Regions from separate parts of the Clostridium omnivorum genome, predicted to be linked through region 2. Evidence: riboswitches for the same ligand, from Rfam matches in the RefSeq annotation. Region 2 holds a riboswitch; each other region holds the start of a gene.
What was found. A riboswitch is a leader RNA that binds a small molecule or an ion and turns the genes downstream of it on or off. The one in region 2 is predicted to bind S-adenosylmethionine.
Positions count from the first base shown of each region.

Region 1: another riboswitch for S-adenosylmethionine. It lies ahead of metK (methionine adenosyltransferase); the one in region 2 lies ahead of bsdE14_RS11720 (M20 family metallopeptidase).
Region 3: another riboswitch for S-adenosylmethionine. It lies ahead of bsdE14_RS01050 (methionine ABC transporter ATP-binding protein); the one in region 2 lies ahead of bsdE14_RS11720 (M20 family metallopeptidase).

Region 1 covers NZ_BRXR01000001.1:840,957-851,903, forward strand. Annotated here, with positions in the region: gene hpf (ribosome hibernation-promoting factor, HPF/YfiA family) at 1-517, opposite strand, end outside; gene bsdE14_RS03860 (ComF family protein) at 1,136-1,816, opposite strand; gene bsdE14_RS03865 (hypothetical protein) at 1,789-2,814, opposite strand; gene recD2 (SF1B family DNA helicase RecD2) at 2,818-5,070, opposite strand; gene nagA (N-acetylglucosamine-6-phosphate deacetylase) at 5,338-6,468, shown strand; gene bsdE14_RS03880 (hypothetical protein) at 6,518-6,784, opposite strand; gene metK (methionine adenosyltransferase) at 6,939-8,114, opposite strand; SAM riboswitch class I at 8,187-8,290, opposite strand; tRNA gene bsdE14_RS03890 (tRNA-Tyr) at 8,499-8,584, opposite strand; tRNA gene bsdE14_RS03895 (tRNA-Thr) at 8,589-8,663, opposite strand; tRNA gene bsdE14_RS03900 (tRNA-Val) at 8,685-8,760, opposite strand; tRNA gene bsdE14_RS03905 (tRNA-Tyr) at 8,774-8,859, opposite strand; tRNA gene bsdE14_RS03910 (tRNA-Thr) at 8,864-8,938, opposite strand; gene bsdE14_RS03915 (hypothetical protein) at 9,206-10,006, opposite strand; gene yyaC (spore protease YyaC) at 10,155-10,685, shown strand; gene bsdE14_RS03925 (rod shape-determining protein) at 10,722-10,947, opposite strand, start outside.
Region 2 covers NZ_BRXR01000001.1:2,440,725-2,451,671, forward strand. Annotated here, with positions in the region: gene bsdE14_RS11680 (Ig-like domain-containing protein) at 1-85, opposite strand, end outside; gene bsdE14_RS11685 (DUF4317 family protein) at 295-1,461, shown strand; gene bsdE14_RS11690 (VanW family protein) at 1,551-2,231, opposite strand; gene moaC (cyclic pyranopterin monophosphate synthase MoaC) at 2,491-2,979, shown strand; gene moaA (GTP 3',8-cyclase MoaA) at 2,969-3,946, shown strand; gene bsdE14_RS11705 (MOSC domain-containing protein) at 3,951-4,379, shown strand; gene bsdE14_RS11710 (RNA polymerase sigma factor) at 4,596-5,192, shown strand; gene bsdE14_RS11715 (DUF4367 domain-containing protein) at 5,182-6,384, shown strand; gene bsdE14_RS11720 (M20 family metallopeptidase) at 6,436-7,650, opposite strand; SAM riboswitch class I at 7,721-7,825, opposite strand; SAM riboswitch class I at 8,005-8,114, shown strand; gene bsdE14_RS11725 (methionine ABC transporter ATP-binding protein) at 8,259-9,338, shown strand; gene bsdE14_RS11730 (methionine ABC transporter permease) at 9,286-9,966, shown strand; gene bsdE14_RS11735 (MetQ/NlpA family ABC transporter substrate-binding protein) at 10,073-10,918, shown strand.
Region 3 covers NZ_BRXR01000001.1:219,229-230,175, reverse strand. Annotated here, with positions in the region: gene feoB (ferrous iron transport protein B) at 1-656, opposite strand, end outside; gene bsdE14_RS01070 (FeoA family protein) at 658-897, opposite strand; gene bsdE14_RS01065 (PilZ domain-containing protein) at 1,048-1,422, shown strand; gene pflB (formate C-acetyltransferase) at 1,804-4,026, shown strand; gene pflA (pyruvate formate-lyase-activating protein) at 4,159-4,884, shown strand; SAM riboswitch class I at 5,002-5,109, shown strand; gene bsdE14_RS01050 (methionine ABC transporter ATP-binding protein) at 5,258-6,226, shown strand; gene bsdE14_RS01045 (methionine ABC transporter permease) at 6,216-6,872, shown strand; gene bsdE14_RS01040 (MetQ/NlpA family ABC transporter substrate-binding protein) at 6,891-7,712, shown strand; gene bsdE14_RS01035 (HAD-IB family hydrolase) at 7,904-8,632, shown strand; gene bsdE14_RS01030 (ribonuclease H-like domain-containing protein) at 8,647-9,321, shown strand; gene bsdE14_RS01025 (xanthine dehydrogenase family protein molybdopterin-binding subunit) at 9,457-10,947, shown strand, end outside.

The sequences.
Region 1 (10,947 bases), 1.6 Mb from region 2:
AGCCGTAGTTTCCATCTTTTCTCTTGTAAACTACGTTAACCTCTCCGCTTTCATCATTTGAATAAACGAAAAAGTCATGTCCTAATAATTCCATTTGAAGTACAGCTTCTTCAGGTGACATTGGCTTTATAGCAAATTTCTTAGTCTTTACTATTTCAGGATTTCTTAATTCTTCATCCCTGTACTCATACTGAGGAATATTTTTATATTTTAGAGGTACATTTGTATGATATTTTCTTTCTATCTTTGTTTTATGTTTTCTTATTTGTCTTTCTAATTTATCACTTACGATATCTATAGCTACATACATATCCTCATTGGCTTCTTCACTTCTTAATAAAACTCCATTAAAGTTGATACTTACTTCAATTATTTGTCTTGCCTTTTCAACATTTAGGGTTACAAAAGCCTCCATGTCCTCTTCGAAAAATTTGTCTAATCTTGAAAGCTTTTTATCAATAGCATTCCTTAAGCCTTCAGTAACCTCGATATTTTTGCCTAAGATGTTTAATTTCATAAGCTCAGCCCCTCTCTACCCTTATGGGTTACGAATTATGATCTTTAGTCGTAAACTATGCTTTTTGTTTTAAACATATGCTATATATTATAGTTATTAGTATATGTTTAAATTTACCTTGGTTAGATTTGTTAATACAATTTTATCTTCTTTTTCTGCAAATAACAAGGGCTATAAATTACAATTTACAGAATATTAAATAATTTTATCTTATTCTTCTTAAAGATAGCTTATCCTTATTTATCCTAGCTTCATTTTTTAATATTTTTTGAAGATATTTGTCAAATTATATTATATAGTTCTCTTGTATGATTATATGTAATTTTATTTTTTTTATGTGAGGATATATTTTTATATTTTTTCAAAAAATAAAAATCTTAGTTTTAAAAACTAAGATTTTATTATTAAGTTAGTTGACCTGGTCTTTGACCCCACACTCGCCTGCTGGAGCTTTTGCTACCCGGAATCAACCTCTCACTACTAACTCTCTCGTATAAAACGGCAGGACTTACTTCTAAGCCGCACCATGCTCATTAAAACTTTGTTTAACTTACGTGGATCGTTTTGCCTGCGACTGGCATCGACTTTCAACCACAAACCTAACTTAATATACTTATATTATATCTTAGATTTTGCTGCAGTCAAGACTCTAACTTCATGTGCTCCGCAGTCTGTTAATTCCTTAGCACAATAAAAGGCTGTTGCTCCAGTTGTAATAACATCATCAATTAGCAAAATCTTTTTATTTTTAATTATATTTTTATTCACTACCTTGAAAACACCAATCATGTTTTCCCATCTGCTAGCGCCATCTAGTCCAATTTGATCCTTTGTTTCCATTGTTTTCTTCAGACAATTATATACTGGTTTGTTTTGATTCCTTGCAATAATTTTGGCTAAATGCCTGCACTGATTATATCCTCTTTTTTTCAGGCTAGTTCTGCTAGAAGGCACATATACAATTAAATCGTAATGGAAATTAGCACCTTTCAAAACATCTTCCATATATTGTGCAAGCAATTCTCCGCACTTGAAATCATTTTTATATTTCAATCCCACAATTAACTCCTTAATTATTCCAGAATAGTAAGCTGCACTATAAGTAATAATACTCATGCTATCTCTAACTATGGACATAGATTCAATGCAAAATTTAATTTTTTTTGAACATATATCACAAATACAGCTATCATTATAAGTATCTTTATCACATATGATACATTTATTATCTCCAGCATATATTAATTCTAAAACACATTCACAGATAAATCTTATAAATTTAACAATCCCATTTCCCATGCTTCTTTATTAAAGTACCTTGTTATATCTTTAGCTTTTTCCATATCTGCACTTTCCTCATTAGCTAAAAAAATAACCTCCCCGCTACTTACTTTTTCGGTTCTTCCTACCTTTCCACAAAAATAAACCAAACTTTTATAGTTAAAGCTTTTATCATTGCTAAAATACACCATTACATCTACATCCTTCAGGTCCATATAAATATCCCTGTAGTCATCTGTAACTATAATAGCTTTTTTAATTTTCATAAAGTTTACTAGGATTCTATCATCGCTCTCTTGTTTATCAAAATATAGGATGTTTTTTGCAAGACTCTCTTTAAAGTTGCATAAATATTTATAGACGCATTGTATTCTTTCACTATCTGGTACATAAATTATTACTTTTCTATTTCTTTCTATAGAAAAATTTAAATAATCGTATACCATATATGGAATATCTTTTTTTATGTCAAGTCTTGTTATTATATACCTTGGCTCGGGCATGGGCTTTTTATTATCCCTCACAGGAAGAATTATATCCCTTTGGCTCTTAAATATACTTACTATAGAACTAGCAATTATTTTTCCATTACTCGAAACACATTTGATTAACAAATCCATTATTTCGTAACTGCTATATTCAGGAAAACTTCTGATATCATCATATATGACTAAGTCAAAGGTTTCCATAATTTTAACTGCATTTCTATAATTTGAGATAACCAACCTTGAATTTGAAGAGACAAAAGCCTTTCTAATATAAGTATAGTCTCTAAATTCAGTGTATCTTTTTATATGATTAAGTATTTCAATATTTTCTTCTCTTTCACCAGTAATATATAATATACGTTCCTCACGAGAAACTGCAGCTAAAATCGTTTTTAGAAAAATTATGGATGAACTATATGGTGGCAAAATAATATTTAATATTTTTTCTTTTCCTAAACTCCACTTATATATATTCTCCATCACCTTTTCTTTTTCATATCCAATATTAAGTGTTTTATGGGAAAACATAAATTAATTCACCTCTTTAACACTTGTATCTTCTTTAAAAATATCACTGTCTATAATACTCTTTATTCTCCATTTTAGTCCTGAATATCTCTCAAAACTTCTATTATTCTTAATCATGAAATGCACAGCCTTAATGGAACCAACCAACACCACTAGCTGCTTAGCCCTAGTTATTCCTGTATACAAAAGATTTTTGTTCATAAGTAGTGGAGGCCCCATAAATGCAGGCATAATTACCACTGGAAACTCGCTTCCTTGACTCTTATGGATGGTTATTGCATACGCTAAGTCTAACTCATCTAAATACATATTCTCATAAACAACTTTTCTTTCTTCATCAAATACTACAGATATTGTATCGTTTTCCTCATCAATCTCATCAATATAACCTACATCGCCATTAAATACACCTATTCCCTCATTATCTCCATCTCCTGCAACTCTAGTCCATTTAAGCGAATAGTTATTCTTTATTTGCATGACCTTATCACCAGTTCTGAAAATAAGTTCTCTAAACTGCTTCTCATTCTTAAAATTGGCTTTTGGATTAAGAATAGCTTGAAGTTCTTTATTGAGATTAAGCACTCCAAGAGTCCCTTTACGCATAGGCGTAAGAACTTGTATATGTCTTAACTTATTCCATTCCTTATTAAACTTAGGAAGTCTTTTATTAACTAGGTCTATAACCGTCTTCATTATTTGATTATTATCATCATTATTAATAAAATAAAAATCTTTATTTTTTTCATTTAATAGAGGCATCTCACCATTATTTATTTTGTGAGCATTAACAACAATCATACTCTCCTGAGCCTGCCTAAATATATCCTTTAACCTTACAACTTTAATGCATTTACTTTCAATAATATCCCTTAAAACATTGCCTGGACCAACTGAAGGCAATTGATCTACGTCACCAACGATGATTACCCTAGTTCCTAGACCCACTGCCTTGAGGAGACTATTCATAAGCATTATATCGATCATAGAAGCTTCGTCAATTATCACCACATCACATTCTAAAGGCGAGCCTTCGTCCTTAACAAAATCCATAGAATCATCTTCAGCATAACCAAGCTCTAGTAATCTGTGTATTGTTTTAGATTCTCTACCCGTAGCTTCAGTCATTCTTTTAGCTGCCCTGCCTGTAGGTGCTGCCATGAACACTCTCATACCAGCATTTTCAAAAATATCTATTATGCAGTTAATTATTGTAGTTTTTCCTGTACCAGGGCCGCCAGTAATAACTTCTATACCGTTTTCCACAGCTCCTTTAATTGCTTCAATTTGGGATGGTGCAAATTTTATATTTTTATCCTTTTCAAAATCACAAATTTCCTGTTCTACATTTATATTAAGATTTTCATAATTTGTGAGTGCTAGAGTCAATATTTTTTTAGTAACACTAAGTTCACAATAATAATAAGGTATAGTAAATACGCACTGTTCTCCATCAATAATCTCTACTTTTATTCGCCCATCTACAGTACCATCATAAATATTTTTATTAATGTCCTCCTCAGATACTCCTAAAATACTTTTACCTTCTTTTAAAAGCTTATCTAAAGGCATATACGTATTTCCAAGAGCACAAAATTCATTAATAATAAAATTAACACCGCTTTGTATTCTAAAAGGTGAATTTATTTCTATCCCTAAACTTCTTGCAATTTTATCAGCAGTTTTAAAACCTATACCTGCAATTTCTTCAGATAAAACATATGGATTTTCTTTAACTACATTAATAGAGGTAGCTCCAAATCTTTTATAGATTTTAACACATTGATTAGGGGTAACTCCATAGGTTTGAAGGAAAACCATTATATTTTTAACTTCCCTTTGTCTAGAATAGGATTCAAAAATTATTTCAATCTTTTTCTCTCCTATGCCTTCTATTTCTCTAAGTCTTTCTATATCATTGTCCAATATTTCTAAAGTTTGTTCACCAAACTTCTCAATAATTTTTTTTGCTGTAACAGGTCCTATTCCTGAAATAACCCCAGACGCAAGGTATTTTTCTATTCCAACAATAGAAGTTGGTAATAGTTCCTCACAGCTTTCCACTTTAAATTGCTCGCCAAATTGAGGATGAACAACCCATTGTCCTGTAAGCTTTAAACTTTGCCCTTCATTAATATATGGAATAGTTCCAACTATTGTAACTTTATCACTTTTATCTTTTATGTACGCTACTACGTATCCATTTTCTTCGTTCTGAAAAAGAATTGCTTCTACTGTTCCTTGTATTTCTGGCATAAAATCTCTCCCATATCTAATTTGCATTACTCTCCATAATGCAAAAGATATATAATTTTTATAATAATATATAAAATAATGTAATAAAAAATATTATAATTATAGCATACCCTAATAAAATAAATTTCTCAACTGCTATAATATAACTTGCGTTATTTAATAATTTTTTTAATTCTCATCATTGTTCTTTTCATTTTTATGTGTATTACTTAAGGTTATTGACTTTAAACATTCTTAAATCTAAAATAGAATTCGGAGGGGATTTTCATGTTAATTAAAAATTGTAAAATAATTTTTCATGACAGAATAGAAACTGGTTCTGTTTTAATTGAAAAGGATAAAATAAAAGAAATCAATCCAATAACCCAAATTAATACAGATATAATTGATGCAAAAGGTCTCTATCTCTCACCAGGGTTTATTGATGTGCATATTCATGGTGCCGGTGGCTCAGATACAATGGATGGAACAAGGGAATCTATAAACACAATAGCTAAAACCATAGCAGCTTTTGGAACTACTTCATTTCTTCCTACTACTATGACCTGCAGTATCAATGATATACAAAAAGCTATCGAAGCAGTAGCCGAAGCTAAGGCAGCTGGAACAGATGGTGCTAATGTGTTGGGAGTTCATCTTGAAGGGCCTTTTATTAGCCCATCAATGATTGGTGCTCAAAATCCTAATTTTATACAAACTCCTTCTATTGATACCTTTAAAGAAATGGTTGGAGAACATTTAGATTCAATAACAAGCATTACTATTGCTCCTGAAGTAGAGGGTGCTAAAGAACTTATTGAATACCTAAATCATTTAGGTATTGTAATATCTATAGGTCATTCAAAAGCCACTTATAAGCAGGCACTAGAAGGCATTAAACTTGGCATAGGTCATTCAACTCATCTTTATAATGCTATGACTCCACTGCATCATAGAGAGCCTGGAATAGTAGGTGCAATATTCGATACTGATATAACTACAGAAACCATTTCTGATGGAATTCATATTAGTTATCCTTCACTTAGAGTTGCATATAAGCAAAAAGGAACTGACAAGGTACTTTTAGTAACAGATGCAATGATGGCTTGTGGAATGCCTGAAGGAAAATATGCTTTAGGTGGTCAAGATGTATATGTAAAAGATGGAGCTGCGAGACTTAAAGAAGGTAATTTAGCTGGTTCCATATTAACTTTAGATAAAGCTATTAGAAATGTATATAAAAATTCTACTTTTCAGCTTTATGATATAGTTAAAATGGCAACCTATAATGGAGCAAAGCATTGCAAAGTAGCTGATAAAAAAGGCTTAATAAAAGAAGGCTATGATGCAGATTTAGTACTATTTGACGATGACATAAATATCGAGAAGGTTATAATCGGCGGAAAAATAATTAGATAAACTAACTAATAAATCCCTGTGCTAAAAGGCACAGGGATTTATTATAATCTTATTTTTCATGCACATTAGCCGCAAAGCTTTTATCTAGCATAAAAGCTAAAACCGGAAATACAACAAAGAATACTATGGTAATAAACATACCATTAGGACTTGTTCTAACGATATTAACTAGCTTATTAATAAAACCAATTAATGAAAACAATGACAATAATCCTGCTCCAATTGTAATTGCAAGAAGTGTAAAATAAAGTCTTTTATAGAATACACTAGTAGAATGAATAAAAGCTACAAACTTTAGTTTCCATATATTGTTCATATTATTACCTCTTTCGTTTTTTGTAAATTTAAGTACTACTATTATGTGAAAAAAAGCTAAAATTTATTATTACATAAATTTACTACGCAACAAAAATACCCGCATAGCAGCGGGTATTTGTTTAATTAAGCTCTACTATAACAAAGTTAAGTTTCTAAAGTAATTCCTTAATGGCTTCTACTTTATTAAGTCTTTCCCATGGAAGATCAACGTCTGTTCTTCCAAAATGTCCATATGCAGCTGTTTGTTTGTAGATTGGTCTTCTTAAATCAAGATCTCTAATAATTGCAGCTGGTCTTAGGTCAAATACCTTATTAATTATTTCAACTATCTTGTCATCTGAAACTTTTCCAGTTCCAAAAGTATCAACTTCAACTGAAACCGGCTTAGCAACACCTATAGCATATGCTAATTCAATCTCAAGTTTATCTGCAACACCAGCAGCTACAAGGTTTTTTGCAACCCATCTTGAAGCATAAGCTGCAGATCTATCAACCTTAGTTGGATCCTTTCCTGAGAAAGCTCCACCACCATGTCTTCCATACCCACCGTATGTATCTACGATTATTTTTCTTCCTGTTAATCCAGAATCTCCTTGTGGACCACCTATAACAAATCTTCCTGTAGGATTTATATAGTACTTAGTATTTTCATCTAAAAGCTCTGCTGGAACTATCTTTCTTATAACATGCTCAATCAAGTCTCTTTCAATAGTTTCGCGAGTTACATCTGGATTATGTTGAGTAGAAATAACTACAGTATCTATTCTTACTGCTTTGTCATCTTCATATTCAACAGTAACCTGTGTTTTTCCATCTGGTCTTAGATAATCTAATGTACCATTTTTTCTAACTTCACTTAATCTTCTTGCTAATTTGTGGGCCATAGATATAGCAAGTGGCATATATTCTGGAGTTTCATTTGTTGCAAATCCAAACATCATTCCTTGGTCTCCAGCACCAATTGCTTCAATTTTATCCATATTACCTTTTTTTGATTCAAGCGCTTCGTTAACCCCCATAGCTATATCACCAGATTGCTCATCTATAGATGTTAATATTGCACATGTATCACAGTCAAAACCAAATTTTGCTCTTGTATAGCCAATGTCCTCAATTGTCTTTCTAACAACCTTTGGAATATCAACATAACAATTAGTTGATATTTCTCCCATTACTAGCACCATACCAGTTGTTACTGCTGTTTCACAAGCAACTCTAGCATTTGGATCTTGAGCTAGTATAGCATCTAACACAGAGTCAGAAATTTGGTCGCATATTTTATCTGGATGTCCTTCTGTAACTGATTCAGATGTAAATAATCTTCTCATTTTGTATCTCCTTTCACAATATAAAAATAGAAAAACCTCTTCTACAAGAAGAGGAATGTTGTAAATCACATCCTCCTATCTTGCAGCAATAAACTGCGGAATTGGCACCATAGTGTTTTAATACACCGGTTGCCGGGTTTCATAGGGCCGTTTCCCTCCACCTCTCTGGATAAGAGCATAACATAAAGTATTAAATTCTAAATCATAATAGCATAGTGTTTCATTACTGTCAACACCTATAATTCAAGGAAAGCAATAAAATTCATGTGATTTTCCAAATTCTTTTATTAAATTCCTAATTTTTTTATTTCATATAATATATCAATAAAAACTATTTTTTCAAATATGTATGGACATTAAAAAAAACACCTTTCAGTGTTTTTATGGTGGAGGAGAGTGGATTCGAACCACTGAAGACGTCAGCCAACAGATTTACAGTCTGCCCCCTTTAGCCACTCGGGAACTCCTCCATACTGGAGCTGGCAATAGGAATCGAACCTACAACCTGCTGATTACAAGTCAGCTGCTCTACCGTTGAGCCATGCCAGCATGATATTATTTAGTTTTATGTGGTGGGCACAACAGGGATCGAACCTGTGACCCTCTGCTTGTAAGGCAGATGCTCTCCCAGCTGAGCTATGCGCCCACATTAATTTTTATGGTGGAGGAGAGTGGATTCGAACCACTGAAGACGTCAGCCAACAGATTTACAGTCTGCCCCCTTTAGCCACTCGGGAACTCCTCCATATTGGAGCTGGCAATAGGAATCGAACCTACAACCTGCTGATTACAAGTCAGCTGCTCTACCGTTGAGCCATGCCAGCAATATATTTGATTTTGTCTTAGGCACCGGAGCGCCACTGACAAGGAATAGTATACCTTCATATTGATTTCATTTCAACTATCGCAATACGGCAATATAAAAAACCTTCTCTCTCAAACTCTCAATTATTATGTTTTTCTTCCTCTTACATATCAAACCTTCATTTATTTTAATGTATTTAAACATTATCATTACTATAATAGTCAGCAAATTCACAATTCATGAAACATCTTATGAAAATAAGCTTTAAAGCAATCTTTTAATAGCGCTACTTTTTTTCAACTACTTCCATATTTAAAAACTTTCCTGCTACCTCTTTAATTTTTTCGTAATCCTTGTCGGAAAGCCTATCTCTAAGAAGTTTAACAGCATCAATTACTCCCTGCTCACCATCTTCATTATTTATATATTTGTTAATCTTTTCATAGTCGGATGGCGATAATTTTCTAGCAACAGATAATATTTTTTGCTTATCCGATAAGGTTAATTTATCTTTTATTTCTTCCCTAGATACTTTAAATACTTGGGTATCAGTTTTATCTCCATTATCCACAGACGTGTCAGTTTTATCTCCACCATCTATTGACGTACTATTTTTAGTATCCTTCTCTTTTGATACTTCTTTACTTATTTCCTTTTTAGTATTATTATTCTGTGCATATTTATCATTATAGTAATTTTTCATATCTTCAACTTGACTTTCATGAAGTGCATTTATCTTACTTTTCTTTGCTTCTTCAGAAAGAACTATACCATATTTACTTGAAGCCTTACTATTTTTAGACCCATTACTTTTGTTATTATTATTTTTAATCGGTATCTCTACCTTACCCGTATTAACATCCTTAACCTTTATTTCGGAACTTTGTACTACATCTTTATATGTTACCTTTTGGTTTACTTTATCTCCATTACCTTTTGATAAGAAATTTATTTTTTTTATATTATCTAACAAGCTAATTTTTGTCTCTCTAATGCCTTCTATAGTAAAAACCTCAGGTTTTATCATAGCTGTAACTGTTATAATAGTACAGAATATAATAACTACTGACATTTTAGATTTACTCATAAAAAAACCTCCCTATATACAGGTTATAATTCAAAGCTTTTATAACTTTCTTTCTTTTATACCTATTTCCATTATTGACATATTTTTATAAATTATACTTAATATTTCATACACTGCACTCATATATATTAATGAGGAGGTGTATAACTTGAGTAAAATTAAGGCCAATTATTTGAACCCTTTAGCTTACTATGAAATAGCTTATTTCCTAAAGGATTTTTACAATGAAAACACTGTAATCGTATGTATAGGTACAGATAGATGTATAGGTGATTGTCTAGGCCCTCTTGTAGGCACCATGCTTAAAGAAAGTAGTTTTCCCTTCCCTATCTACGGGACAATTTCTGAACCTATACATGCTTTGAATATTGATAGAAGATTAATAGAAATTAAAAGCTTGCATCCAAAAGCTAGCATTATTGGAATTGATGCCTGCCTTGGTGATACTAACAGTATTGGTGAAATTCAAGCTCGTGATTATCCTATCCACCCTGGCAAAGGGGTAGGAAAATCCTTACCTGATGTTGGTGATGCTTCAATTATAGGGATTGTTGACTCGAGTGAAAGCACAGAACTTTTTACGAATAGAAATATAAGACTTGATTTAATAATGAGCATATCCAAAGTTATAACTCATTCAATTGTTCATGCTTATTATCTTTATTCCACAAATAAATAGTAGGCTCTACAAACTGTAGAGCCTACTAATATAATTTTATTTGTCTATCATACTGATGTCATATCCGTTGTAGCTAATATCAATTTTATCTATGTAATCCAATACCTTGCCTGTACCTCTTGCAACGCAAGAAACTGCTTCATCAGCTATACGTACAGGTACCATGGTGACTTCCTCAATTAGTTTATCTAAACCGTTCAGAAGAGCTCCTCCGCCTGTCATAATAATACCTTTATCAGCTATATCTGCTGCCAGTTCTGGA
Region 2 (10,947 bases):
ATACGATATCGGATTTATTATAAATAGGTTCTACACTAATTGCTAACGCAGAAGCTATTAGACAAGATATGAACTTTTTATGCAAAAAAATACACCTCCACTACACCAAAAGATACATACTCTTATTTTCGTTAAAAAATATCATATGTTTATACATCAATTTTATCATTAAATGTATTATTGTGACAACATTTTGTACCTAATTAGTGCTATTATTATCCTTTGAAAGTGATCTGTTTTATGGCATAATAATATGTATATGATTTTTAAAATACACAAAAGGAGAAGATGGGGATGAACAAAAAGGATATAAGTTCACTAAAGAAAGAGTTTAGTTTGGATAGCTATAAATTGAAGCTTAAAGAGATATATTCTGTTTATATCAAGAAGGATAATAGAGCAATAATACATAGTGAAGGCAAGTATTTTGATATGCTGGATGCAGAGACCCAAGAGCTGTATCTTGATAACTTTAAGAAGATACTTTCTGGAAGTTTAGATACTAAGCTTTTTCAGCTTGATTTTAATAACCTAGAAGCAGAGGACAGTACTCAAAAGATGCTTTATAGTGCTCTTTCAGAGGATGATATTGAAGGCTTTCAAATGCAGATGAACAAGGTTATTGATAAGGTTATAGCTTATTATAATTATGATATGGATATAGTAATGAGCTTTATAAGAGCTGATTATTACAAGGGTGTAAGTGAGAAAATAGACGATTATAATAGGGGAGAGGATGACAGCTCCGAAGGTTATCAGTTCATCATGGCAACTGTAAACAAGGTAGAAATACCTAAAAAGACCTTGATGTTTGATGTGGCAAATCTTCAGCTTAGGGCAAATTCCAGCTTGGATATAACCATCAATTTGGCAAATCCTATAGAGGGCTTTACTTTCCCTATAATTGATAATGGTTACTCAAATGTAAGTAAAGTACTGTATTATACTTCAAAGACTAAGGAAAGGGATACAACTTTCCTAGAAGGAGTATTAGGCTGTGAATTTACCCTTACTGCAGAAGAAGAAAAGGACTCCTTTAATGCAATTATTTCTACAGTTACAGCAGGAAAGCTGACTCCAACTATGATTCAGGATATTTATGAGGAAATATATGAAAGAGCTCAGGATGTAGAGGAAGGAGAAATTCCTACTATAGGAGCAAAGGACATTAAGAGCATATTAGAATGCAGGGATATAGAAGTAGCTGTGGATGTGGAACAAGCTTATGAAGAGGTTCTAGCTACTAAGGAAAAGGAACTTAAGGTAGAAAATGTGCTTCCTAAATTAAAAGGAAAATCCATTAAAATTTCTAATGAGGATACAAACATAACTATTTCACCTAAAAATTTAAGCACTGTTAAGCAAGTAAGGGATAAGAATGGAAATAAGTGCTTATTAATTCAATTAACTGAAGATGTTGTATTAGATGGGCTTCCAATTGATGTAGAGGAAGAATTTTAGTGCAGAACTTGCCATAAAAGTTGGTACTAACTTTAGCAAGTATACAGATAATTAAATATTAATGAATTTGAAAGGTATATGTGATGAGTTTATTCAGCTTTTATAATGTTCACATATACCTTTCCGTTACTTATGCCTGTTTTAATTTGTATTGCATAACTTTTTGTGTTTTTAAATTTAAAATCATAATATCCGTAGCTTACAGTAGCATCCTTACCTTTTCCTACATAGCATACAGCTTTACTATGATGATGCCTTTCTATGATTTTCATACCAGATTTTTCAGCAGCATTGTATAGGGTAGTGCTCAATTGGCATATACCTCCACCTATGTCTTCAGCAGGTTCGCCCTTTACTAGAATTTTTGCTTTTTTATAGCCTTTTTCTGGTGTTCTTTTTCCTACTGTGTTATTGAACGAAAAGGTTTCACCAGGTTTAAGGGTATAATTATTTATTTTCTTTGCAGCTAAGGTTATATTGTTTACTCTAGTGCTGCTGCTGTCCATCAATGGAGTTTCATAACTAGATAAAATTGTTGGTTTCTTAGTGCTTGCTTGTTTTTGAGGAGCTTCTGGAGCTTTTTCCTGAGGCTTTGGAGGCTCAGGTGGCTTTTGTTCTTCTATTCCGGTACTGTGACCTATGGATGGGCTTTGCTCTACAGGTTTTGAAGACTCAGGTACTACAGGAGTAGGCCTTTCTTTATTTGTACAGCCAATTAAATTAATGGAAAATAATAATAGAATAAGAGCAAGTCTTCTATTCTTATCCATTTCAGCACCTCCGTCAAGAATAGCATGAAATTTGAGGAATACTATTATCTTTATTAATATATTATTAGCTTTTTTATAGTAGTTATAAGTGGAATTTTATAGGTCAGGGGAGCTGAAAGCTTAGCTTTCTTGTGATAAGTTAAAGTAGGTTTAAATACCTACTTATTTTTTTCAAAAAAATAATATAGTGGAATACCTTTTAAAGGCTGTGAATATACAATAATTAAAGCTGATAAATATAAAAAAGGGGATGAATTTTATGCTTGAGGAACACAGGTTAAATCATTTTGACAGTGAGGGAAAGGCTATTATGGTTGACGTAAGCCATAAGGAGGACACCTTAAGGATTGCTGCTGCTAGGGGCAAGGTTAAAATGAAAATGGAAACTATAGAACTAATTGAGAGCGGGAAGATGGGAAAGGGGGATGTACTTGGGGTAGCTAGAGTAGCTGGAATTATGGCAGTAAAGAGAACCTCTGAGCTTATTCCTATGTGCCATCCACTTTTTATTACGGGAAGTGAAGTAAGCTTTAATATAGACAAAGAAAGGTCATGTATTCATATAAAGGCTGTGGTTAGAACTACAGGAAAGACTGGAGTTGAGATGGAAGCGCTAACGGCTGTGTCAATAGCTGCACTTACAATATACGATATGTGCAAAGCTGTAGATAAGGCCATGGTTATAGAAGATATTTATCTCTATAAAAAAGAGGGAGGAAAGAGTGGGATTTTTATAAATGAAAGATAAAGTAGGGAGAGAAATAGAGTATTTAAGAATATCAATTACAGATAGATGCAACTTAAGGTGTGCATATTGCATGCCTGAAAGTGGCATAAAGCTTATGGATAGTTCAGAACTTATGACCTTTGAGGAAATTGAAAAGGTAGTTAAAGCTTGTGCAGCACTAGGGGTATCTAAAATAAGAATTACCGGTGGAGAGCCTCTTGTACGAAAAAATGCATCAGCTTTAGTTTCTAAAATAAAGGCTGTAGAGGGCATTGAAGAGGTTAGCATGACTACTAATGGAATACTTCTTAATGAACAGCTTAGTGAATTAATAGCTGCTGGGCTTGACAGGGTAAATATAAGCCTAGATACTCTGCATAGTGATAGATACTATGAAATTACCAGAGGCGGGGAATTGAGTAAAGTACTAAGTGCTGTAGATCAAAGTATTAAGGCAGGATTAATTACTAAGCTAAATACAGTAATAATAAGAGATTTTAATTACGATGAGCTAATGGATTTTGTAAAGCTTGCAGAAGATTTGCCGGTTAGTGTGAGGTTTATAGAGTTAATGCCTATAGGACAAGGCAAGGATTATAAGTCCGTAACTACGGAGGAAATAAGGAAGACCATTTTAAAAGAGAGGCAATTAGAACCATTCAGCCAGGTAACAGGAAATGGTCCAGCTGTTTACTATAAAACCGAAAGCAGTAAGGGGAGTATTGGATTTATAAGTCCATTGAGTCATGAATTTTGTGATAGTTGTAACAGAATAAGGTTTACAGCAGAAGGATTTTTGAAGCTTTGTCTACACTGGAACTTAGGGATAAATTTAAAAGCAGCATTAAGGCGGGGATGTTCTCTGATGGAGCTTAGTAAGATAATTGAAAAGGCTGTGAGAGAGAAGCCAAACCATCATGAATTTATGATGAGTATGGATAACAAAGTAGATTATGATACAAGAAAAATGGTTCAAATAGGGGGGTAACTATATGGGAAAGGTACTAGCTGTGTGTGTAAGTGAAATAAGGGGAATACAAAAAAAGGATATAAGTAAGGTAGAACTAATTGAAAATTATGGGCTTAAGAATGATGCCCACGCAGGAACTTGGCACAGGCAGGTAAGTCTCTTAGCTATAGAAAAAATAGAGGAATTTGAAAAACGCGGTATAGAGCTTGAACACGGCGCCTTTGGAGAAAACTTTGTGGTTTCAGGCATTGATCTTGTTAAGCTTCCAATAGGTACAAGGCTAAAAATAGGAGAAGCTGAAATTGAAGTTACTCAAATAGGAAAGCGGTGTCATTCCAGATGCCATATTTATGATACTGTTGGTGACTGCATAATGCCTAGGGAGGGCATTTTTGCAAAGGTGATAAAGGGCGGAATGGTAAAAGTAGATGATGAGGTAGAAGTTATCTAAAAAACAAATACAATATTTGGTTCCTTAGTGTATTATTAAAATATGCTAAGGAATTTTTTTATTTTTTTGAACCAATTATTATACATTTACATCATTTAGTATGTGATTAGAATTTAACGGAGGTAAAAGCCCTAAATGAGCTTTTACGGGTAACTTGCCGATGGAAATCGGCATGAATAAGTTACCACGTGTTCCGGGTGAAAGGAGGATGATTACTTGATTGAGATTGATTATATTACCAAAGCTCAAAGGGGAGATAAACAGGCCTTTAAATTTATCTTCACAAGCTACAGACAAAAAGTGTACAGGACTGCCTTTTTGGTGCTTAAAGACTATCAGTACGCAGAGGATGTTGTGCAGGAAACATTTATGCAAGTATATTTAAAGCTTGATAAACTTTCAAATCCTGTGGCCTTTGATAAATGGCTTTACAGAATAACTATGAATTTATGTATAGAAGTCATTAGAAAGCATAAGAAAATTTCCTTAGAAGCTTCTAAGGAAGATTTAGATGTAGATAGAGAAAATTTAGTTATCGATATGAATGCGCCTGAGAGCAAATTAATTGAAAAGGAACAGCAGAAGAGTATATTGAAATGTATTTCGGAGCTTCCCGTTAAGCATAGGGCTGTTTTAATTTTATACTATTATAATGACTTTGATGTAAAAGAAATTGCTGAAATTTTAGGATCAATGGAGGGAACAGTTAAATCAAGATTATTTTATGGAAGAAGACTCCTCAAAGAAGCCTTAAAGGCAGAGGGACTGGATATGCCAGAAAACACTGATGGAGGTGTTATGTATGGGAATTGATAACATTATAAGAAAAAGTTTAGAGGATAGTGTGGACAATTTAGACTTGCCTGTGGAAAAGTATGAAGAAATGTTTGAACATATTACTAGTCAGGAGAGAGCTATAAAACGGAGTTTTATTAAAAGTTTATTACAGAGAGTAAATATATTATTTAGGAGAATTAATTATAAAGAAGCTATAGGAGTTGCAGCTTTTGTGATGGTGCTTATTTTAGTACCAACTGTTGTTAAGTATAGTAGAAGCAAGGATATTAATGCAGCTATAGATAAAGATAAGGCTATTAGCAGCGAAAAAAGTGTAAAAGGCTATGATTTTTCAAGGCAGTTAGAGCTGTTAGTGTCTGATATTATTCCTAGGAATAGAGAAATAATTAAAGATGAAAATCAAATAAAAGAGAAGGTGCCATTTCCTATAGAATATCCTAAGTTTATACCGGAAGGTTACAAGTTAGCTAACACAGATATGGAAATTAACGAGGATTATATAGGGAAAATATATAGTGTAGGGCTTGTGTACAAAACAGCATCAAATAATACCTTTATGATAATGCAGATTACTGAAACAGGTAAGCCTGGTGATATTGATAAGTACGAAAAAATAAGTATTAATGGAGTGGATGCATATCTGTATGATCCGAAAATAAAAAACGGAAATATGCAGCTAATGCTTTGGAAGAATGGAAAGTATTACAATGTGATCTCTGATAGTATAGGAAAGGATAATATTATAAATATAGCTAAGTCTTTAGATTTTAATCTTCAGGGAGACACTAGAAAAAGTTATCGAAATGGAACATTTGAGTACTTTGAATATAATGATAGTACGAAAAAGATGGTGCCCTTTACAGTTGATTATCCTAAATATACTCCAAATGGCTTTAAGATACATAATACACAGATAATGCAGCTGAAAAAAGAAGACAAAGTACTCACTATCGCAAGGGAAAATTACAACAATGGAACGGGGAGCATGATAACTATAAGCGAAACTGATGATAAGAGTAAGTTTCAAAATATTACTGGAAAATTCAAAAAGGAAACTATTGATGGAATAGATGGCTGGTACCGTGAAGATATAGAGGACAAGAATAAAATCATACAAATAATATTTTGGGAAAATGAAAAACTCTACTGTGTAAAAGGAAGTAATGTTACAAAGGAAGAGCTAATAAAAGTGGCTAAGTCATTGTAATAAACCCTTGAATATAGACAAATGGCAATAAGAGGATGCTTCAAAACTACATTAAAGTAGTTTTGAAGCATCTCCTTTTTTACACCTTTCAAATTCAGACTTAATCTCCATTAATTTATCTCCATCAGTTAATAGCTTAAGTCCTGTTAGAGCTAGAGCCTTTGCAGCAAGAATTAAGGCATCATCAGCTTCAGTGGATTTTGCTGCAGCACAGAACTCCTTAGTATGCCCTACTAAATTACTTGGACCAATCCTTATATATGGGTGAATTGTTGGAACTACCTGGCTTATGTTGCCTGCGTCTGTAGAGCCTAAGCCCTTAGAGGTTTTACTAGGTACTTCTATCCCAAGTGTTTTCATACTATCTACAAAAACTTCATCGAATTTAGTATTAATCAGCAAGTCATCTACCTTATTTTGAAAGGATATTATATTAACCTTTGCCCCGGTGGCTAAAGCAGCGCCGCTGGCAATATTTTTAACCTTTTCAGTTACTTCGTCACAACCTTTTCTTGTAGAAGCCCTTATGAAGAATCTTGCTTTAGAGTATTCAGGTACTATATTGGGTGCATCTCCCCCGTGGGTAATAATACCGTGAATTCGTACATCGCTAGGTAGGTGCTGTCTTAATGCATTTATTCCGTTAAATAGAGAAATCACTGCATCTAAGGCGTTAATACCTTCTTCAGGACAAGCAGCCGCATGAGCTGGCCTTCCAATAAACTCAAAGTCTAATGGATCTACAGCAAGGGAGGTTCCAGTTACTGAAGTTTGATTTGAAGGGTGAATCATCATACAGGCATCGATGCCTTGAAGCAGGTTATGCTTTACAAAGCTTCCTTTTGCGCTGCCGTTTTCTCCTCCTTCTTCAGCTGGTGTGCCTAAAACAACTATTTCTCCACCGATTTCATCAATAACTTTGGACAGAGCTATAGCAGAGGCTATACTGGTAGTGCCTATTATATTATGACCACAAGCATGACCCAGATTTGGAAGAGCATCATATTCTGCCAAATAACCTATAACAGGTCCAGTGATTTTTGAAGACTTTTTTCGAGCAATAAAAGCAGTAGCATGGCCAGCCACAGCTCTTTCAATGGCAAAGCCATAGCTTTCTAAGGTGTCTGAAAGCAGCTTAGAAGCAAAAAACTCCTGATTTCCTATTTCAGGTCTCTCATGTATTTGATGACTTATCGCTAGGTATTCTTCTTTTTCATCTTCTATGGATGATATAATTCTATCCTTCAGGTTTTCAAAATGATTCATGTTAATTCCTCCTCAATAAAAAAACCTCTTCACATAAAGAAGAGGTCCTTATCAACAAGGATAGTTCCTCTTCTTATCTCTCAAGAATAATCTTGTTGGACTTGGCACAGTATTCTTAAAAGAACCCGCTGCCGAGGTTTCAAAGGGCCATTCCCTCCACCTCTCTTGATAAGAAGGGTTTATTCAGTTATTTAAAAACTATAATAAAACCTGAAAGAGGTATTGTCAATAGATTTTTTTCATATAATTATATATAAAAATTTTTCCTTTTTTTATGTTGACAATAATAAAAATACCTCGTATAATGAATTTCAAGCAATCCGGAATTGCAAAAAAACGAAAATTTAATAAAAATCCTTATCAAGAGAAGCTGAGGGACTGGCCCGAAGAAGCTTCAGCAACCACATGTTTCATTCGCATGCAAGGTGCTAAATCCAGCAGAATTAAGTTCTGAAAGATGAGGGAAGGTGCAAGTTTTGAATCAAACCCTTCCATGGGTTTTTTTTATGCACTAAACCCCTTCTTTCTGAAGGGTTTTTTTATTTCAAGGATGGTATTTTTAGAATACTTGGTATACTGTTATGAACTAATAAGAAGGGGGTATGGTTATGATTTGGCTTAAGGACATCAGCAAGGTTTATTCAAGTAGAGAGCAGAGGGTAGAAGCACTTAAGAATGTTAATTTACATATTGAAAAAGGGAAAATATATGGGATTATTGGATTTAGCGGGGCTGGGAAAAGTACTCTTATTCGCTGTATAAACTTGCTAGAAAAGCCAACTAAGGGTCAGGTTACGGTAAATGGTAAAGAACTTACAAGCCTTACCCCGAGAGAGCTTAGGAAAACAAGGGAAAAGATAGGAATGATATTTCAGCACTTCAACCTAATGAAATCAAGGACTGTTTATCAAAACATTGCTTATCCGTTAAAGAGAAAAAAGCTTGAAAAGTCTGTAGAAAGAGAAAAGGTAATGAAGCTGCTTGAACTTGTTGGGCTTACCGATAAGGTTAATGCTTATCCGTCACAGCTCAGCGGGGGTCAAAAGCAGAGAGTGGCTATAGCGAGAGCATTGGCTAATGAGCCTGAGGTGCTTTTATGTGATGAAGCAACTTCAGCACTAGATCCTCAGACCACTCAATCTATTCTTAGACTTTTGAAGGAAATCAATAAAAAACTAAATTTAACCATAGTAATTATTACTCATCAAATGGAGGTAGTTAAAGAAATCTGCCACAAGATAGCTGTTATGGATTCAGGAAAAGTGGTAGAAGAAGGGGATATTATTCAGATCTTTTCTAGTCCAAAAGCTGAAATAACTAAAGAGTTTGTTTCTACAGTATTCCATTATGATAAAATTTATGAGTTTTTGGGGCAAAAAGAATTCGTTGATGTAATAACTGAAGGGGAGGCTATATTAAAGATTTCTTTTATAGGTGAAAAAACTGGTCAGGCATTTATATCGAAAATATCAAGAAAATATAATGTAGATGCCAGCATCTTGTTTGGAAATATTGAAATAGTACAGGATGTACCTATTGGAAATCTTATAGTTAAATTTAGCGGCAGCAAGGAAGGAATAGTAAAGTCAATTGCTTATCTAGAAGAAAATAATATTCATGCGGAGGTGATTAGAAATGCTACACCATCTTTATACCTTTATGCCCAATGTGGTAGAACTCTTTCCTGATATGATAAAAGCTACTTTAGAAACGCTGCTTATGGTATTTATAGCAGGTAGCATTTCTACCTTGATTGGTATTCCTATTGGAGTAACATTAGTAGTTACAAGGCCAGGACATATACTTGAAAATAAGATTATCTATAATTTAGTTGGTAAGATAATTAATGTATTCAGATCTATTCCTTTTGTGATTCTACTTGCAGCAATAATTCCTTTAACCAGATTAATTGTTGGAACTACTATCGGGATGAAGGGGGCATTAGTTCCACTTGTTTTTGGTTCAACACCTTTTGTAGCGAGACAAATTGAATCGGCATTATTAGATATTGATAGGGGAGTGATTGAAGCAGCACAGGCTATGGGCTCCAGTCCCTTTGAAATAATTTACAGAGTACTGCTAAGAGAAGGGCTTCCAGGGATAATATACGCTTTAACAATTACAACTGTAAGCCTTATAGGCTTTTCAGCTATGGCAGGAACTGTTGGAGGAGGAGGTCTTGGAGACTTTGCAATTAGGTACGGCTACCAGTATTTCAAGACTGATGTTATGGTAGCAACAATTATTATACTTCTAATTATAGTAACGGGAATTCAAAGCATTGGAGAATTTTTATTAAAAAAGTTAAGTCATTAGAAGTAAGGGCGATTAAAGGTATAAATGACCTTTAACGGGTAACTTGTCCATAAGAATCGGCACGAATAGATTACCCCGTGTTTTCGACTGAAAGGAGAAAAAAATTATGAAAATAAAAAGATTAACAACCTTAATTTTAGGAATTCTATTTACAGCTTCAGCTTTAGTTGGCTGTGGAAATACAAAAACAAGCACTATTTCAAGTAATGCTGGTTCAGCAAAAAAGCAAGAAATAAAATTGGGAATAACAGGTGATGACCATAAGATATGGGACAATGTAAAGGAAAGGCTGGCAAAGGAAAATATTGATTTAAAAATAGTAAGCTTTAGTGATTATGTAAGGCCGAATATGGCATTAAATGATGGAGAGATAGATGCAAATGCTTTTCAGACAGTGGCATATTTTGAAAAGTTTAAAGCAGATCATAAGCTGGACCTCACTTCACTAGGATATACTATATTGGCCCCTATGGGCATATATTCTAGCAGCTTAAAGAATATAAAGGACTTAAATGATGGAGCAAAGGTGGCTATACCTAATGATGCAACAAATGGTGGAAGAGCATTACTATTACTTCAGGATGCAGGTTTCATTAAATTAAAGGATGGAGCGGGTATCACACCAACGGTGAAGGATATAGCAGAAAATCCTAAAAATCTTAAGATTGTGGAGCTAGTAGCCACACAAATTCCTAGGTCAATAAAGGATGTGGATGCTGCAGCAATCAATAATGGAGTAGCTGTTGAGGCAGGTTATTCACCACTTAAGGATTCTATATATATAGAAGATGTAAAGAAGGACAGTGCAAAGAATTACTTTAATATAATTGCAGTAAAGACAAAAGATAAAGACAACGCTGCCTTAAAGAAGCTTATCCAGGTTTATCAAAGCGAAGAAACTAAAAAGCTTATTGAAGAAACCTATAAGGGTTCATCAATACCCGCATTTTAATTGAAATAGAGAGCAAAGGGTAACTGCAA
Region 3 (10,947 bases), 2.2 Mb from region 2:
ATAATCATAAATAGCGGATATGCTAAAAATTTATTTAATAAGATTTTGTCTACTTTTTTTGAGATGGAAATGCTTTGGCCGGTTTTATTGACTAAGCATTTGCCTAGTACATTTTCTATATAAATATATGTTTCTTTTTCATTTTGAAATTGAAAGTTATTATCAATAAATGAATTAAAAAAATTCTTACTTTCGAGTAAGGTTTTTATATCATCGATTCCTACTGCCTTGGAGGCTATAATAGGAACCACTTTTACACCTAAGTTTTTTTCTAGTGCTAAAAAGTCTATTTTAAGTCCCTTTGCTTCTGCAGCATCAATCATATTTAAAACTAAAATAATCGGTTTGTTAAATTGTTTTAGCTGCATTGTTAAGTAAAGATTTCTATTTAAATTAGAAGCGTCTAAAATATTAATTATGACATCTACGTTACCGTTAATTAAAAAATCTTTAGAAACCCTTTCCTCGTTGGAGTAGGTATCCATAGCATAAATGCCTGGTAAATCTACTATCCTGATTGATTTTCCTATGTAACCTTCTTTTTTGTCTACTGTTACACCAGCCCAATTTCCTACATGCTGATTTGAACCTGTTAGTTGATTGAATAAAGTGGTTTTCCCAACGTTGGGATTACCAAGAAGTGCGGCTGTTAACATATTAGTCCTCCTCTACAGTTTGGTTATAAACCTTTATGTTTTTAGCATCTTTTTTTCTTATAGCTAAATCAAAACCTCTAAAGTTTATTATTATGGGGTCCCCTAAAGGAGCTGCTGTTTTTACCGCAATCTCGGTGCCTTCTATTGCTCCTAAAGCTAAAAGTCGTTTTGCTAATTTTTCATCTCCTGTAATGTAGCTTACATAAACTGTTTCTCCTGGTTTTACATCGCAAATGCTCATCATTAACACCTCGTACTGAAAATCATTCTCAAATAAATTTTAACACGCTCGAATAATTTTGTCAATATATTAGTCTATAAATAAAAATAGAAGTTTTTTATTTAAAAATATATTATAATGATATTAGAGGGTAAAAAGGGAGGAAGAATTGTGGATATAAAGTTAGAACATATGAGTAATATAGATAAAAGACATGGGAAGAGAGCAAAATACGATTTGAAGCTATATTATCCGAGGGTGAATAATAACAGTATCTATAATAAATATAACCTTGGATCTCCTATACTAGAGACCATAGATATATCTGAAACTGGGATTAGTTTTATAAGTAGAGCTGAGCTTAGGGAAGATGATTTTATTTCTTTTCTTCTTACAATAGAAAACAATCCTTCATTCTGGTGTATGGCTGAAGTTAAGTGGATTCAAAAAATAGAAGGATTTTTCAAGGTTGGGTGTCAATTTTATTGTCTTAATGAAGATCAGATTAGGTACATAAGAGAATATGTTAGTAAAGTGATAGATTAGCTCAGGCGAAAACCTGAGCTTTTTCTTTTGTAAAAGTTTACATACTTTAAAGATTCGTTATAAGAAAAAAAGAATATTGATTATAAGTGTGTTTTTTAAAACTTTTTGATTTTAATAATTAGATGGAAATTGCCGGCTATATTGTTAGATGAATAATTTTGCTGCTTATATGTCATAAAAAGGAGTTATTCAATAATTATTAATATGAAACAGATGTTATATAAAGTATATAACAGAAAAACAAAGAAATGTAACAGAAAATGTAACTGTTACATTTATAACGCAAAAAAAGCCTAAAATTCTATAAAATTAGGTATTGATACAGAAAGAAAAATATAGTACAATAGAAACATGTTAAATATGAAATAAGGAGTCGATGTTATGTATAAGCAATGGAATGGATTTAACGAAGGTAATTGGATGAATGAAATTAATGTAAGAGACTTTATTCAAAAGAATTATAAACTATATGAAGGCGATAAGAGTTTCTTAGTAGGACCAACCGAAAAAACTAAAAAAGTTTGGGATGAATGCAGTAAGTTAATAATAGAAGAACTTAAAAAGGGAATATTAGGCGTTGATACAGAAACGATTTCTGGAGTAGATGCTTTTAAACCTGGATATATAGATAAAGATAACGAAACAATAGTTGGGCTTCAAGCTGATGCTCCTCTAAAGAGAATAACCAATCCTTTTGGTGGAATAAGAATGGCTGAACAAGCTCTTGAGTCTTATGGATACAAAGTGAGCGATGAAATGCATGAAATATTTACAAAGTATAGAAAGACTCATAACCAAGGCGTTTTCGATGCTTATACTGATGATATAAGAGTGGCTAGAAAAGCTGGGGTTATAACAGGACTTCCAGATGCTTATGGAAGAGGAAGAATAATAGGTGACTATAGAAGAATAGCACTATATGGTATAGATAAATTAGTTGAAGATAAGAAAAAAGATCTAAAGAACCTAAAAGGAACTATGGTTGAAGAGACTATAAGATTAAGAGAAGAGCTAAATGAACAAATAAGAGCACTTGCTAAGATAAAGAACATGGCTGCTTCCTATGGAGTTGATATTTCACAGCCAGCGTCAAATGCAAAAGAAGCAGTACAATTTGTTTACTTTGGATATTTAGCTGCAATAAAGGAAAATAACGGAGCAGCAATGTCATTGGGTAGAACAAGTACTTTTGTTGATATATATATAGAAAGAGATTTACAAGCAGGTATAATAACTGAAGAAGAAGCTCAAGAGATAGTTGATCAATTTATTATTAAGTTAAGACTTGTAAGACACTTAAGAACTCCTGACTATAACGAGATATTTGCTGGAGACCCAACTTGGGTTACTGAATCCATAGGAGGAGTAGGGGTTGATGGAAGACCACTTGTAACGAAGTCTTCTTATAGATATTTGCATACACTAATAAATCTTGGAACTGCTCCAGAACCAAATATGACAGTGCTTTGGTCACAACAGTTACCAGAAAACTTTAAAAAGTACTGTGCTGAAATGTCAATACTTACAGATTCAATTCAATATGAAAATGATGATATTATGAAGCCAATTTACGGTGATGACTATGCTATAGCATGCTGTGTATCTGCAATGGAAGTAGGAAAACAAATGCAGTTCTTTGGTGCAAGATGCAATGTTGGTAAGTCTTTACTTCTTGCTTTAAATGGTGGTATTGATGAAAAACAAGGATTAAAAGTAGTACCAGGGATTGAGCCAATAACAGATGAAGTATTAGATTATGAAAAGGTGAAAGCTAATTACTTTAAGGTGCTAGAATACATTAGTGAATTATATGTAAACACAATGAATATAATCCACTACATGCATGATAAATATGCCTATGAAGCAGCACAAATGGCATTGCATGATACAAAAGTAGGAAGACTTATGGCATTCGGAGTAGCAGGATTATCAGTTGCTGCAGACTCATTAAGCGCTATTAAATATGCAAAGGTTAAGCCAATAAGAGAAAATGGTATAACTGTAGACTTTGAAGTTGTAGGAGAATTCCCTAAGTATGGTAATGACGATGATAGAGTTGATAGTATAGCTGTAGAAATAGTTGAAAAGTTCTCAAGCGAGCTTAAAAAGACACCAACATATAGGAATGCAAAACATACATTATCAGTGTTGACAATAACATCAAACGTAACTTATGGTAAGAAAACTGGATCTACCCCAGATGGAAGAAAGGCTGGTCAACCTTTTGCACCAGGAGCTAACCCAATGCATGGAAGAGATATTGAAGGAGCTCTTGCTTCATTAAACTCTGTAGCAAAAGTACCATATTCATGCTGCGAAGATGGAGTTTCCAATACATTCTCTATAATTCCAGATGCACTAGGAAAAGAATCAGAAGCAAGAATTAATAATCTAGTAGCTATAATGGATGGATACTTTGGTCAAAATGCTCACCACTTAAATGTAAATGTTCTTAATAGAGAAACACTTATGGATGCAATGGAACATCCAGAAAAGTATCCAACTCTAACAATAAGAGTATCAGGATATGCCGTAAACTTTAATAAATTAACTAAGGCACAACAAGCTGACGTTATAAATAGAACGTTCCACGAAAAAATGTAATTAAGTGCTAGACACTTAAAATATAAAACAAATAGCACACACACATCAATCAAAATTAATAACTATGCTGCATGCCTAAGATTTTCTTAGGCATGTGGTGTTTTAATTATTTAGAAGAAGGAGGGGATTTTTATGACAAAAGGAAGGGTGCATTCAATAGAAAGTATGGGGCTTGTTGATGGACCAGGAGTTAGAACTGTAGTGTTTTTGCAAGGCTGTAAACTTAGGTGTGCATATTGCCATAATCCTGATACTTGGGGAACAGAAGGCGGTACTGAAATGACTTCTGAGGAACTATTAAAAAAGATTCTTAGATTTAAACCATACTTCGAGAGATCAGGAGGGGGAGTGACCTTCTCTGGAGGAGATCCCTTACTTCAACCTGAATTTTTACTAGAAATGTTAAAGTTGTGTAAGAAGATGGGAATACACACTACAATAGATACTGCTGGTTATGGATTTAGCGAATATTATGATGAAATTTTAAAATATACGGACTTAGTTCTTTTAGACATAAAGCACGTGGATGATGAAGGGTATAAAAGCCTAACTGGTCGCTCTAAAAGAGGTCTAGACGAATTTATGAAAGCTCTAGAAAGAGCTAGTACTAAAGTATGGGTAAGGCACGTTGTTGTTCCTGGAATAACAGATTCAAAAGAGCATATTGAAAAACTTGAAGAAATAATTAAAAAAATCAATAATGTAGAGAAAATAGAGCTTCTTCCATACCATACTCTTGGTATTCATAAATATGAGAAACTAGGGATTCCATACAGACTTAAAGATGTAGAACCTATGGATAAAAAACAAACTAGAAAATTAGAAAAGATTATAATTGAAAAAATAAAAATTGCATGATATGTATAAAAAACTTTCAAAAAGCTATTGACATTGAACTAGCTACTATGTATAATATTAATCAATACATGGTTATTAATTAAAAATTACTACAAAAGCAAAATTTAATATTTATCGTACTTATCACGAGAGGTGGAGGGACTGGCCCGATGAAGCCCGGCAACCGGTATTGCTTTTAGCAATACAAAGGTGCCAATTCCTGCAGCGTAAGCTGAGAGATAAGGAGAACACTAGGCGTATTTTTACCCGAGGGTTTTCCTCGGGTTTTTCTTTTGTGAAAAAATATGCAGGAACAGCATATCGATGTGTCATTTTAGTATTTATTTATGCAACCGGTTGCGTACATAATTGCGCTTTATAAGGAGGTAACTGAATGCTTGAAGTTAAAAATGTAAGTAAAGCCTTTGGTAAGAATCTAGTCTTACATGATGTAACATTAAAAGTTAATGAAGGGGAGATTTTTGGAATAGTTGGACATAGTGGTGCTGGTAAGTCGACTTTACTTAGATGTCTCAATGGTCTTGAAGCTTATGATAGTGGAAATATTGAAGTTATGGGAAGGGAAGTAAAAACACTTAGTTCAAGGGAGATAAGACTGCTTAGGAAAGATTTAGGGATGATTTTTCAAGGATTTAATTTGCTTAAGAGGAAAAATGTCTTTGAAAATATTGCACTTCCTCTTGAAGTTTGGGGATATGGAAAAGCTGAAATAAATAACAAGGTGAGCAATTTACTCCAGTTAGTTGGACTTGAAGATAAAAGAAATAGCTTTCCTAGTGAATTAAGTGGAGGACAAAAACAAAGAGTAGCGATAGCTAGAGCTTTAGCACTTGAGCCAAAGGTTTTGCTATGTGACGAAGCTACTTCAGCATTAGATCCTAAAACAACAAAGTCTATACTTCAGCTTCTAAAAGAAATTAATGAAAAATTGAAATTAACTATTATTATTGTTACTCATCAGATGGAAGTAATAAAGGAAATATGCTCAAATGTGGCTTTAATGGAAGGTGGCGAAGTAAAAGCAATAGGCGAAGTAGAAAAATTATTTCTAAAGCCTACCTATGAACTAAAAGATCTTATGGGAGAAGAGGAAGTGCTGCCATTCAGTGGAATAAACATAAAGGTTTTCTTCTCAAAAGAGATTAGTCAAAACAGCTTAATCACTTCCATGGCTAGAAGTCTTGATATAGACTTTTCTATTGTATGGGGAAAACTTGAAAAATTTAGAGAAGATGTTTTAGGCAGTTTAGTTATTAATGTTTCCGAGGAAAATAGTAGCGCCATAATAGAATACCTTAACAGCAAGTCCATAGGATGGGAGGTAATAAAAAATGACATTTAGTGAAATATTTCAAGAAATTTTACTGCCAGGGCTAGGGGATACACTATATATGGTTATAGTTTCAACAGTATTTGCTGTAATTTTAGGCTTTTTACCAGCAGTTATATTGGTAGTTACAGATAAAAAGGGGCTTAAGCCAAATAAAATTATAAATAGTACCTTAGATTTTATTATTAACCTATTACGTTCATTCCCTTTTATCATACTAATGATTGCAATTTTTCCGCTTACTAAATTAATTGCCGGTACTTCCATAGGGAAAAATGCAGCTATAGTTCCACTAACAATCGGGGCTGCTCCATTTGCAGCAAGAGTAATAGAGTCTGCACTGAAAGAAGTGGATCCGGGAATCATAGAAGCAGCAAAATCTTTCGGAGCTAGCACAACTCAGATAATTTTCAAAGTAATGATAAGAGAAGCTCTACCCTCTATAGTTTTAGGTATTACTCTAACTGTAATAAGTGTTATAGGGTACTCAGCTATGGCTGGGACAATAGGCGGAGGAGGTTTAGGGGATATAGCTGTAAGATATGGCTATCAAAGGTTTAAGACTGATATCATGATTTATACTGTTATTATATTAATAGTTGTAGTACAACTGTTTCAAAGCGTAGGTAATATTTTATATAAAAAATTAAATAAATAATCACTAGGGGGTATTAAAATGAAGAAATCAATAGCTTTAGTTCTATCAATAGTTTTAACTTTAGGTTTAGCCGGTTGTGCGGCTAAAAACGAAAGCACTTCTGCAAAGACAAGTGTGGGGAATGATAAAAAGGTTATAAAAGTTGGAGCTACTCCAGTTCCACATAAGGAAATTCTTGAACAGATAAAGCCAATACTTGAAAAGAAGGGATATACTTTAGAAATTAAGGAATTCACAGATTATGTTCAGCCTAATTTAGCACTTAACGATGGTGATTTGGATGCAAACTTCTTTCAACATATACCATATTTAAAGAAGAGTATAGAAGAAAAAAAATTAGATTTAGATTATACTGTTAAAGTTCATATAGAGCCAATGGGGCTATATTCAAAGAAGGTTACTAAGCTTGCTGATTTAAAGGAAGGTTCAACTATTGCTGTACCAAATGATCCTACAAATGAAGCAAGAGCTTTAAGAGTACTTGAAACTGCAGGATTAATAAAATTAAAGTCTGGAGATTTAGTAACTATTCTTGATATAACTGAAAATACAAAAAATATTAAATTTAAAGAATTAGAGGCAGCACAGCTTCCTAGAGTATTAAATGACTTAGATGCAGCTGTAATTAATACAAACTATGCTCTAGAAGCAAAGCTTAATCCGGCAAAAGACGCTATAGTTATTGAATCCAAAGATTCGCCATATGCAAATGTACTTGCTGTTAGAAAAAAGGATAAGGATAAGCCGTATATAAAAGCACTATCAGAAGCTTTGAACTCTCCTGAAGTTAAAAAGTTTATAGAAGAAAAATATAATGGAAATATAGTTCCAGCATTTTAATAGGTCAAGGTCTAGAATTAATCTAGACCTTGTTGCTATTTTATGGATTTCCTAAAAGCGCAGATTACAAGATATGCAAAAAATATTACAAAGATTCAACAAAAATGGTTATAATGAATTATAGAAACAATGGGCATTAACAGATAAATCTAATATTATAGTATTAAAGATATATATAGAAGGAGGGTACAATGGACAATATAGGAGCTTTTTTTGATATTGATGGAACTCTATATAGAGAAGGACTTATAGCAGAAATATTTAAAAAATTAGTAAAATATGAGATAATTGAACCTGAACGCTGGTATAATGAAGTGAGACCAGAATATCAAAGGTGGGATAAGAGACAGGGAAACTATGACAATTATTTGTTAAAGATGGCTGATATATATATTGAAGCAATTAAAGGCCTCCATAGCTCACAAGTTGAATTTATTGCAAAAAATGTAGTAGCACAAAAGGGAGATAGAGTATATACTTTTACAAGGGATAGAATACGTTGGCATAAAGAGCAGGGACACAAGATAATTACTATATCTGGAAGTCCGTTAGAATTGGTAAGGGAAATGGCTCTTAAGCATGGTTTTCATGATTATGAGGGTGCTATTTACAAAATGAATAAGGATATGGTATATACTGGAGAGGTTATTCCAATGTGGGATAGCAGTAGTAAACGAAATTCAGTATTAAAATTTGCAGAAAAGTATAAATTAGATTTAGAATATTGCTATGCTTATGGTGACACTTCTGGAGATTATTCAATGTTTGAACTTGTAGGGAATCCCATTTGTGTTAATCCTACTAAAGAATTGTTACAAAAGGTCATGTCCAATGAAACGGCTCGAAATAAAACAAATATAATTGTAGAACGTAAGGATGTAATATATAAGCTAACTTCTGATTGTATTCATATTGATTAGAAAAGAGTGGTACAGTGATAATTAGATACAACGATATAAAAATTGAAAATACAGATTCTTCTAACGCATTAAAAGCAGATTTAGATATAAATATTTATAAAAAGGCTATTTTTTTTGATTTAGAGCATTATGTTTATAAAAAACCAGTATGTATAGGAGTTTTTGGATGCTGTTATTTTGAGGAAAAGAATAGTACGATTAAAGTTACTCAATATATGATTGAAAATGGTACAGATGCCTTAGAAATTTTAAAGCTTGCTGAAAAATATTTTAAAGAAATGGCTATTAAAAATGAAAAAAAGTATATTGTTACATTTTCCGGGAATAACGATTTTACGGTAATTAATTATTTAATTAAAAAGTATGATATTGATTTAAATTTTGATGATTACTATGTAGGAATTGATTTACAAAAGGAATATGAGAAGATTACAAAAAAGTGTATTGGATTAAAAGCATTAGAAAAAGAATTTGGGATAGAAAGAGAAGGAGAACTAATAAGTGGTTCTAATCTAGCTAAAACTTTTAATAAGATTGTAAAGGATAAAGAATATTTTAAAAGAATGCCAGAAGAAAAAAAGGAGAAAATTCTCTTGTATAATGAACAAGATGTAGTAAATCTTTTTCATATATTTTTGAATTGGAATAAGGTGCTAAAAGAAAATATTGATCTAGTGGAAAAGTTGTGAAGCATTAATGATGCATCACAGCTTTTTTTATTATGCAAATAAATTTAGTAATATATTTTCTTAAGACTAATATAAATTAAGCAAAGAAGTATATATTAGCTCTATTTTTAAAATCCAAGCAGTGGAGGAGAAATAATGAAGTATGTAGGAAAAGAATTTAATCGAGCTGAGGGAAAGCTTAAAGCAGAAGGCACTCATAAGTATCCATCTGATATTAGGGAAAGTGATACTTTAATTCTTGGAGTAAAAAGATCTGAAGTGCCTCATGGTAATATTTTAAAAATAGACCTCGATAGGGCAAAGGCAGTGAAGGGTGTAATTGCTATTTTTACAGCTAAAGATATACCTGGAAGAAATAGGTATGGTATTGTACACAAGGATCAGGAAATACTTGTCGAAAAAAAAGTAAGATGTATTGGTGATCCAATATGTTTGGTAGTTGGAGAAAGTAAAAGAGCTGTTGAAGAAGCTATCAAAAATATAAGCATACAATATGAAATGCTTACAGTTGTTACAACTCCCTTTGAAGGGCTAAAAGAAAATGCTCCATTAATACATGAAAATGGTAACCTTCTTCACAAGATAGAAGTTACTAAAGGAGATGTAGAAAGAGCGTTTAAAGAAGCGGATATTGTAATTGAAAATAAGTATTACGTACCTTTTCAAGATCATATGCCATTAGAAACAGAAGCTGGATTTGGAAAGATTGATGAAGATGGTAAACTAGCAATTTGGGCTGGAACTCAGACTATTTATAGGGATATAGATGAAATATCCTACGCACTGGATATTCCTAAGGATCAAATAAGAGTTGCTGCACCGTTTTTTGGTGGTGGGTTTGGGAGAAAAGATGGAATAACTATTCAGCTCTTAATCGCTCTGGCGGTTATTAAGCTTAGAAGGCCAGTACGAATTTTTTTGGAAAGGTCAGAATCCATAAATTCAAGTTATCATAGACATGCTGCATTTATGAAATATAAAACTGCTGCTAAAAGTGATGGTACTATTACAGGCTGTGAGGCTGAGCTATATTTTGACAAAGGAGCTTACGCAAGTCTAGGAGCAGAAGTACTTAATCTGGCTGTTGAGCACTTTGCAGGTCCATATAAAATTGAGAACACAAGAGTAAATGGTTATGCGGTATACACAAATAATCCTATAGGTGGTGCGTTCAGAGGATTTGGTGTGCCTCAGGTTACTTTTGCTTTTGAGTCGCAAATGGATATAATTGCCGAAAAACTAAATATAACTACACTTGATATAAGAAAGAAAAATGTTATTCATCAATGGGATACCTCATGCATCGGACATACATTTATATATAGCACCGGATTAAAAGAATGCTTACAGGCTTTAGAGAATACGGATTTGTATAAAAATAAAAAAGAATATTTAAAGACAAATTCGGAAAACAAAAAGAGAGGACTAGGTATTGCTGTAGCATATCAAGGCGGGGGGCTTGGAGTTAATATTCCTGATTATGCTCAGGCGAAGCTGGAGCTTAAGGAAAATGGTACATTGATTGTATATGGGGGCATTTCAGATATGGGGCAAGGTAATACTACAGCAAATGTACAAATAGCCGCCGAACTGTTTAATTTAGATAGATCAAAGATTAGTTATACA